One region of the Streptomyces sp. NPDC058469 genome, then DNA from elsewhere that is predicted to be linked to it. Evidence: riboswitches for the same ligand, from Rfam matches in the RefSeq annotation. Region 1 holds a riboswitch; the other holds the start of a gene.
The links. Region 1 has a riboswitch for glycine ahead of gcvP (aminomethyl-transferring glycine dehydrogenase). Riboswitches for the same ligand answer to the same signal wherever they lie in the genome.
Positions count from the first base shown of each region.

Region 2: linked by a shared signal. The riboswitch ahead of gcvT (glycine cleavage system aminomethyltransferase GcvT) and the one ahead of gcvP (aminomethyl-transferring glycine dehydrogenase) in region 1 are both predicted to bind glycine.

Region 1 is NZ_JBHXME010000210.1:9,763-13,161, reverse strand. Features, by position in the region: gene gcvP (aminomethyl-transferring glycine dehydrogenase) at 1-1,685, opposite strand, end outside; glycine riboswitch at 1,874-1,969, opposite strand; gene ACFWP5_RS47115 (PRC-barrel domain-containing protein) at 2,084-2,455, shown strand; partial or broken gene ACFWP5_RS47110 (DNA polymerase IV) at 2,959-3,399, opposite strand, start outside.
Region 2 is NZ_JBHXME010000003.1:222,810-226,208, reverse strand. Features, by position in the region: gene ACFWP5_RS03475 (enhanced serine sensitivity protein SseB) at 1-574, opposite strand, end outside; gene ACFWP5_RS03470 (AAA family ATPase) at 639-1,337, opposite strand; glycine riboswitch at 1,486-1,585, shown strand; gene gcvT (glycine cleavage system aminomethyltransferase GcvT) at 1,729-2,862, shown strand; gene gcvH (glycine cleavage system protein GcvH) at 2,974-3,351, shown strand; gene glyA (serine hydroxymethyltransferase) at 3,367-3,399, shown strand, end outside.

The DNA.
Region 1 (3,399 bases):
CCGGTGACCTCGGCGAGCCGCTCCTCCAACTCCCGGATGAGCGTGAGGTATCCCTGCGCCTGCTCGGCGGGCGCGAAGGGGTGCAACTGCCCGAACTCGGGCCAGGTGACCGGCTCCATCTCGGTGGTCGCGTTGAGCTTCATGGTGCAGGAGCCCAGCGGGATCATGCCCCGGTCGAGCGCGTAGTCCCGGTCGGCGAGCCGGCGCAGGTAGCGCAGCATCGCGGTCTCGGAACGGTGGTCCCGGAACACGGGGTGCGTGAGGTACGCGTCGGTGCGCAGCAGCCCCTCGGGCAGCGTGTCCTCAGCGGACGCGTCGAGCGCCTCGATGTCCCCGTCGACCCCGAACGCGGTCCATACGGCGGCCAGTTGGGCACGTGTGGTGGTCTCGTCGCAGGCGATCGACACCTGGTCGGCGTCCACGAGGTGCAGGTTGACGCCGTCCTCGCGGGCGGCGGCGACGACCTGGGCGGCCCGGCCGGGAACGCGCGCGGTCAGGGTGTCGAAGTAGCCGCCGTGTACGACCTCGACACCCCCGGACTTCAGCCCGGCGGCGAGGATCGTGGCGTACCGATGCGTCCGCCGCGCGATGCCCTTCAGCCCCTCGGGCCCGTGATAGACGGCGTACATGCCGGCCATGACCGCAAGAAGCACCTGGGCGGTGCAGATGTTGCTCGTGGCCTTCTCACGACGGATGTGCTGCTCGCGCGTCTGCAGGGCGAGGCGGTAGGCCTTGTGTCCGTCGGCGTCGACGGAGACGCCCACGAGCCGCCCGGGCAGGCTGCGCGCGAACTTCTCGTGCACGGCCATGTATCCGGCGTGCGGCCCGCCGAAGCCCATCGGCACCCCGAAGCGCTGCGTCGTACCGACCGCGATGTCCGCCCCCAGCTCACCCGGCGACTTCAGCAGTGTCAGCGCGAGCAGATCGGCGGCGACGGTGACGAGCGCGCCGAGCGTGTGCGCCTGCTCGATCAGCGGCGCGATGTCGCGTACGGCACCGGAGGCGCCCGGGTACTGCACGAGCACGCCGTTGATCTCACGCGCGGCGATGTCGGCCGGGATGCCGTCGCTGAGGTCGGCGACCACAACTTCCACACCCGCCGGCTCGGCGCGGGTCTCGATCACGGCGATGGTCTGCGGCAGCGCGTCCGCGTCGACCAGGAAGAGGCCCTTCTTGTTCTTGCCCATGCGCCGCGACAAGGCCACGGCCTCCGCGGCGGCGGTCCCCTCGTCGAGCAGCGACGCGCCGGAGGTCGGCAGCCCGGTGAGGTCGGCGACCATCGTCTGGAAGTTCAGAAGGGCTTCGAGCCGCCCTTGGGAGATCTCCGGCTGGTACGGCGTGTAGGCCGTATACCAAGCCGGGTTCTCCATGACGTTGCGCAGGATCACGGGCGGGGTGAAGGTCCCGTAGTACCCGAGCCCGATCATGGAACCGAGGACCTCGTTGCGGTCCGCGAGGGAGCGCAGCTCGGCCAGCACCTCGGGCTCGGTGCGGGCGCCCGGCAGGTCCAGGGAGTCGGCGTTCTTGATCACATCCGGGACCGCGGCGGCCGTGAGCTCGTCGAGCGAGCCGTATCCGACCTGCGCGAGCATCTTGGCCCGCGCCTCCTGGTCGGGCCCGATGTGGCGCTGCTCGAACGGGATGCCCTGTTCGAGCTCGGAGAGTGAAGTGCGAGGGGCGGTCATTAGGGAGGCCTCCTGGTCGGACACGACCTTCGATGGGCACCACGACGCTGGGTGCCCGGACGGCCTCCCCCTCTGTCATCTCAACCTGAGAGCTTCACCGGTCACCCGAAGGTCACCGGCTTTCACCGTCGGTGAGAGCGAGAGCCGTCGGCACAGTCGACGACACGCGCTCTGCTTTCCAGAGTGACCTCGTCCGTGCGGTACGTGAGCCTGAGAGATTCCGGGGAGGATTTGCTCCTTCGGCGCCTCCGATGAAGTCTGGAGGACTCTCCCGCACGGGGTCAGCAGCCGTTGGCCAGCCTACCAGCGAGCGTTGAAGCCGAGCTTTCGAGTGGCCACCTTCCCCAATGTGCTCTTTTGTAGTGCTTACGGATGAGTTGCGACCAGGAGGAGGGCCCGTGCAGACCGATATCGATCCGCGCAACCTGATCGGCCGCAAGGCGTTCGACCGCACCGGCGCCAAGATCGGCACGATCGACGAGGTCTACCTCGACGACGCGACCGGCGTACCGGAGTGGGCGGCCATACGAACCGGCCTGTTCTCCAGAGACGCCTTCGTCCCCCTGGAGCCCAGCGAACTGATCGAGGGCACCCTGCACATCCCCTTCGACCGCTCCCTGATCAAGGACGCCCCCGACTTCGGAGTAGGCCGCCACCTCTCCCCGGACCAGGAACTCCAGCTCTACCACCACTACGGCCTCGACGTGGCCCCACCCCCGTCCCTCCCGGACCACAACTTCGGCAAACTGGCAGGCTCGGACGACACCTGAGCGGGTTCGTGGGCCGGGTCGTCACCGGGGCTTGGAGCCTCCGGGGACGGTGACGCGGCGGACGGGGTATGCGGGCGTCGGGTGTCCGGGGGCGCGGATGCAGCGGGGGTATCGGAGTCTGACTCCACCGACGGCAACGGCGTGGCAGACGCGACGTCGGAACGCCGCTCGTCCAACGGCAACGGCTCGGCCTGCGGAACACCGGAGCCAGGCTCCGCCAACGGCAGCGGCTCGACAGGCCTGGCACCGGGACCCCGCGCAACCGACAGCAGTGGCCCACCCTGCGGATCATCAGGACCCGGCGCCGCCGACGGCAATGGCTCGGTAGACGGCTCGTCGCAGCCTCGGCTCTCCAGGGGCACCGACACCGCAGGCGACACGTCAGCACGCCGCGCGACCGTCACCGGCGGTTCAACCAGCCGGTCCTCGGCTCCTCCCACCGCCAACGGCATCGGCATCGGCATCGGCACCACAGGCAAGCCACCCGGACCCCGCCCCACCAACGGCAACGATTCCGCCGACGTGTCACCAGACCCTCGCGCCATCAGCGCAGGCGGCTCACCCGGCGGCACATCAGGACGCCGCGTCACCAACGGCAACGGTTCCGCCGGCTCCAGCTCCGGATCGTCGGTCCGGAACGTCCGCACCCGCCCCGGCCCAGAATCCTCGGGCATCTCAAACCGCACGGTGACCCGCCCCAGCCCGCTCCCCTGTACCCACCCGTGCCCGAACCCGGCGTGCCGCACATCGTGCCCCGCGGGCCAGTGCCGCTCGACGGGCGCCGCCGGCTCCTCGCCCCGCTCCACCTCCGCGTGCTCCTCCTCAAGAAGGTCGGCCTGCTCCCCCGCCGCCTGCGCGAACAGGTCCTCCTGCGTGTAGTCGGCGAGCCCGGAGACACCCACCCCGAGCAGCCGCACCCCGCCCGTGGTGTCCACGGAGTCCAG
Region 2 (3,399 bases), on a different contig from region 1:
TGGCGGCCAGGCAGCGGCGGGCCGAGCCGACGACACCCGTGGCGGCGAACTCCGTGGAGGCCGAGGCGAGGAAGTCGACCGGGTCGTCCTGCCAGTCGGGTTCGTAGAGGCGGACGCGGCCGCCGCTGGTGGGGCCGTCGAGGGCGGTGCGGCCGATGCGGCACAGCTCGGCCATGGCGAGGGGCGGGAGGGGGACGCCGACCACGCCGCCCGGGTTCACCGCCATGCCGACCTGCGGGGGCAGCCCGCGGGCGAACTCCACCGCGGGCGCGATCGTGAACGACAGATGCGAGCCGACGACCTGCCGGAACTGTTCCTCGGAGCTGAAGACCGGGACGTACGCCTGCCCCTCGATGTCCAGTGTCGGCAGGTCCAGGGGGCCGCTCTGCGGGCCGCCGCCGCTGGGGAGCGGGACCCAGACGAAGCTGCGGCCGAGCACCTCGATGATCCGGCCGCCGGCCGAGGGCATGCCGAGGGAGGCCGAGAGCACCTCCTCCAGCTCGTTGCCCGGCCATCCGCCGTGCGGATGCGGGTGGGGGTGCGCCTGACCGGGGAAGTCCGCCGGGAAGTCCATCTACCTACCGCCTGCTGGTGAAACCGCCTGCTGTAACCCTGCTGTGGCTGAAAAGGCTAGCGGCTCAGTCCGCGAAGTCGATCCGGCGCAGCACGTCCGCCGCGTCCCGGTCCAGGAGAACCGCCGAGTCGACGCCCCGGGGCAGGTCGCCGCGCTCCACCGAGCGCAGCAGTCGGGCGGCGGCCCTGCGGTGGCGCAGGAACGCGTACCGCGAGACTCCGCGGCCCCGTTCGCGCTGGCCGCCGAGCGCGGTGTCCGGGCTGACGTCGAGGAACACCAGGTGCAGCGCGCCGCCCCGGCGCCCGGCGGCGCGGGCCAGCCAGCCGCGCACCCAGGTCTGCGTACCGCAGTCGTGCACGACGGCTCCGGACGCGGACCGCAGGGCGCGGTGCAGTCCGGCGTAGTGGGCGAGACGGACCAGCGGGCGGTAGACCGCGTACGGGAGGAGGCCGGAGAGGCCCGGTCCACGGGATATACGGGTTTCCCAGCGGTCGCGGGTGTCCTGGCTGTCGACGCGGACGCCGTCGCCCGCCACCGCGCGCCGCATCAGCGTGGACTTGCCGCTGCCGGGCAGACCGGTGACCACGACCAGGTCGCGGGGGCCGAAGAGGAGCCCGTGCGGGCTGTGGCCGGCGCGCTCGCGGAGATCGCGGACTGTCGGTACCGGGCGGCCCGGGCATGCCTCTCCGGCCGGGGCCGAGGGCTGCTTGGGCAGCGCTACGGCCGAGGTCGTGGCGTACACCGTGGTCCTTGTCACCGTGATCGTCCTCCCTGCGGGGTCAGGAAAGGTTCTCCCCACTGAACGTAAAGAGAAGGTAATGCACGGTGTCTCGCGGTTCCGTTCGCTTCCGGCCACAGGCCTGTTACAAAGCCTGTGCGATGATGTGCCCGCCAACTGCATACCGGCCGCTTGAATCCGCGCGGGAGAGTCCCCGGTCGTACGTCGTCCGGGGCGCCGAAGGAGCAAGTCCCTCCCTTGAATCTCTCAGGCCCCGTTACCGCGCGGGCGAGGCACATCTGAAAAGCGGGCCGCCCTTCCCGGTGGCCCCACCCAAGGTGCAACCCATGTCCCGTGGCGGTCATGGCGAACCTCTCAGGTCCCGATGACAGATGGGGAGGAACGACCTCGCCGTCATGCCTTGGGAGACCGACCGATGAGCAGTACCACCCCCCGTCGTACCGCGCTCGACGCGCTGCACCGCTCGCTCGGTGCGACGATGACCGACTTCGCCGGCTGGGACATGCCGCTGCGCTACGGCTCCGAGCGCGACGAGCACCTCGCCGTCCGCACGAAGGCCGGCCTCTTCGACCTCTCCCACATGGGCGAGATCACCGTCACCGGGCCGCAGGCCGCCCAGCTCCTCAACTACGCCCTCGTCGGCAACATCGCCTCCGTGGGCGTCGGCCGCGCCCGCTACACCATGATCTGCCGGGCCGACGGCGGCATCCTGGACGACCTGATCGTCTATCGGCTCGCGGACACCGAGGCCGCGTCTTCTGACTACATGGTGGTGGCCAACGCCTCCAACGCCCAGGTTGTCCTGGACTCGCTGGTGGAGCGGGCCGAGGGCTTCGACGCCGTCGTCCGCGACGACCGTGAGGCGTACGCCCTGCTCGCCGTCCAGGGTCCCGAGTCCCCCGGCATCCTCAAGTCGCTCACCGACGCCGACCTCGACGGCCTGAAGTACTACGCCGGCCTGCCCGGCACGGTCGCGGGCGTCCCCGCGCTGATCGCCCGCACCGGCTACACCGGCGAGGACGGCTTCGAGCTGTTCGTCTCCCCCGGTGACGCGGAGAAGCTGTGGCAGGCGCTGACCGAGGCCGGAGCGCCGGTCGGCCTCATCCCGTGCGGTCTGTCCTGCCGGGACACGCTGCGCCTGGAGGCGGGCATGCCGCTGTACGGCCACGAGCTGTCGACCTCCCTCACCCCGTTCGACGCCGGGCTCGGCCGGGTCGTGAAGTTCGAGAAGGACGGCGACTTCGTGGGGCGTGAGGCGCTCACGGAGGCCGCTTCCCGCGCCGCTTCGCAGCCGCCGCGCGTCCTCGTCGGGCTCGTCGCCGAGGGCCGCCGGGTCCCGCGCGCCGGGTACCCCGTCGTCGCCGACGGCCAGGTGATCGGCGAGGTCACCTCCGGCGCGCCGTCCCCCACCCTGGGCAAGCCGATCGCCATGGCCTACGTCGACGCCGCGCACTCGGCGCCGGGTACGACCGGTGTCGGCGTGGACATCCGGGGCAGTCACGAGCCGTACGAGGTCGTGGCGCTGCCGTTCTACAAGCGCGAGAAGTGACAGTCGTCGTAGCGTCTCGTGCGTGACCTGGGGCAGATCGCCCCTGTTCGCCGATGTCCTTCGCAGTCCCCCATTCACCAGCACTCCCCCGCGTACAGGAGAATTCAGGCCATGAGCAACCCCCAGCAGCTGCGCTACAGCAAGGAGCACGAGTGGCTGTCGGTCGCCGAGGACGGCGTCTCGACGGTCGGCATCACCGAGTTCGCGGCCAACGCGCTCGGCGACGTCGTCTACGCCCAGCTCCCCGACGTCGGCTCCACGGTGACCGCGGGCGAGTCCTGCGGTGAGCTGGAGTCGACGAAGTCGGTGTCCGACCTGTACTCGCCCGTCGGTGGCGAGGTCACCGAGATCAACGAGGACGTCGTGAACGACCCGTCGCTGGTGAACTCGGCCCCCTTCGAGGGCGGCTGGCTGTTCAAGGTGCGCGTCGCTCAGGAGCCGGGCGACCTGCTCTCCGCCGACGAGTACACCGCCTTCACCGCCGGCTGAGGAGTCGTACACCTGATGTCTGTTCTGAACACGCCCCTGCACGAGCTA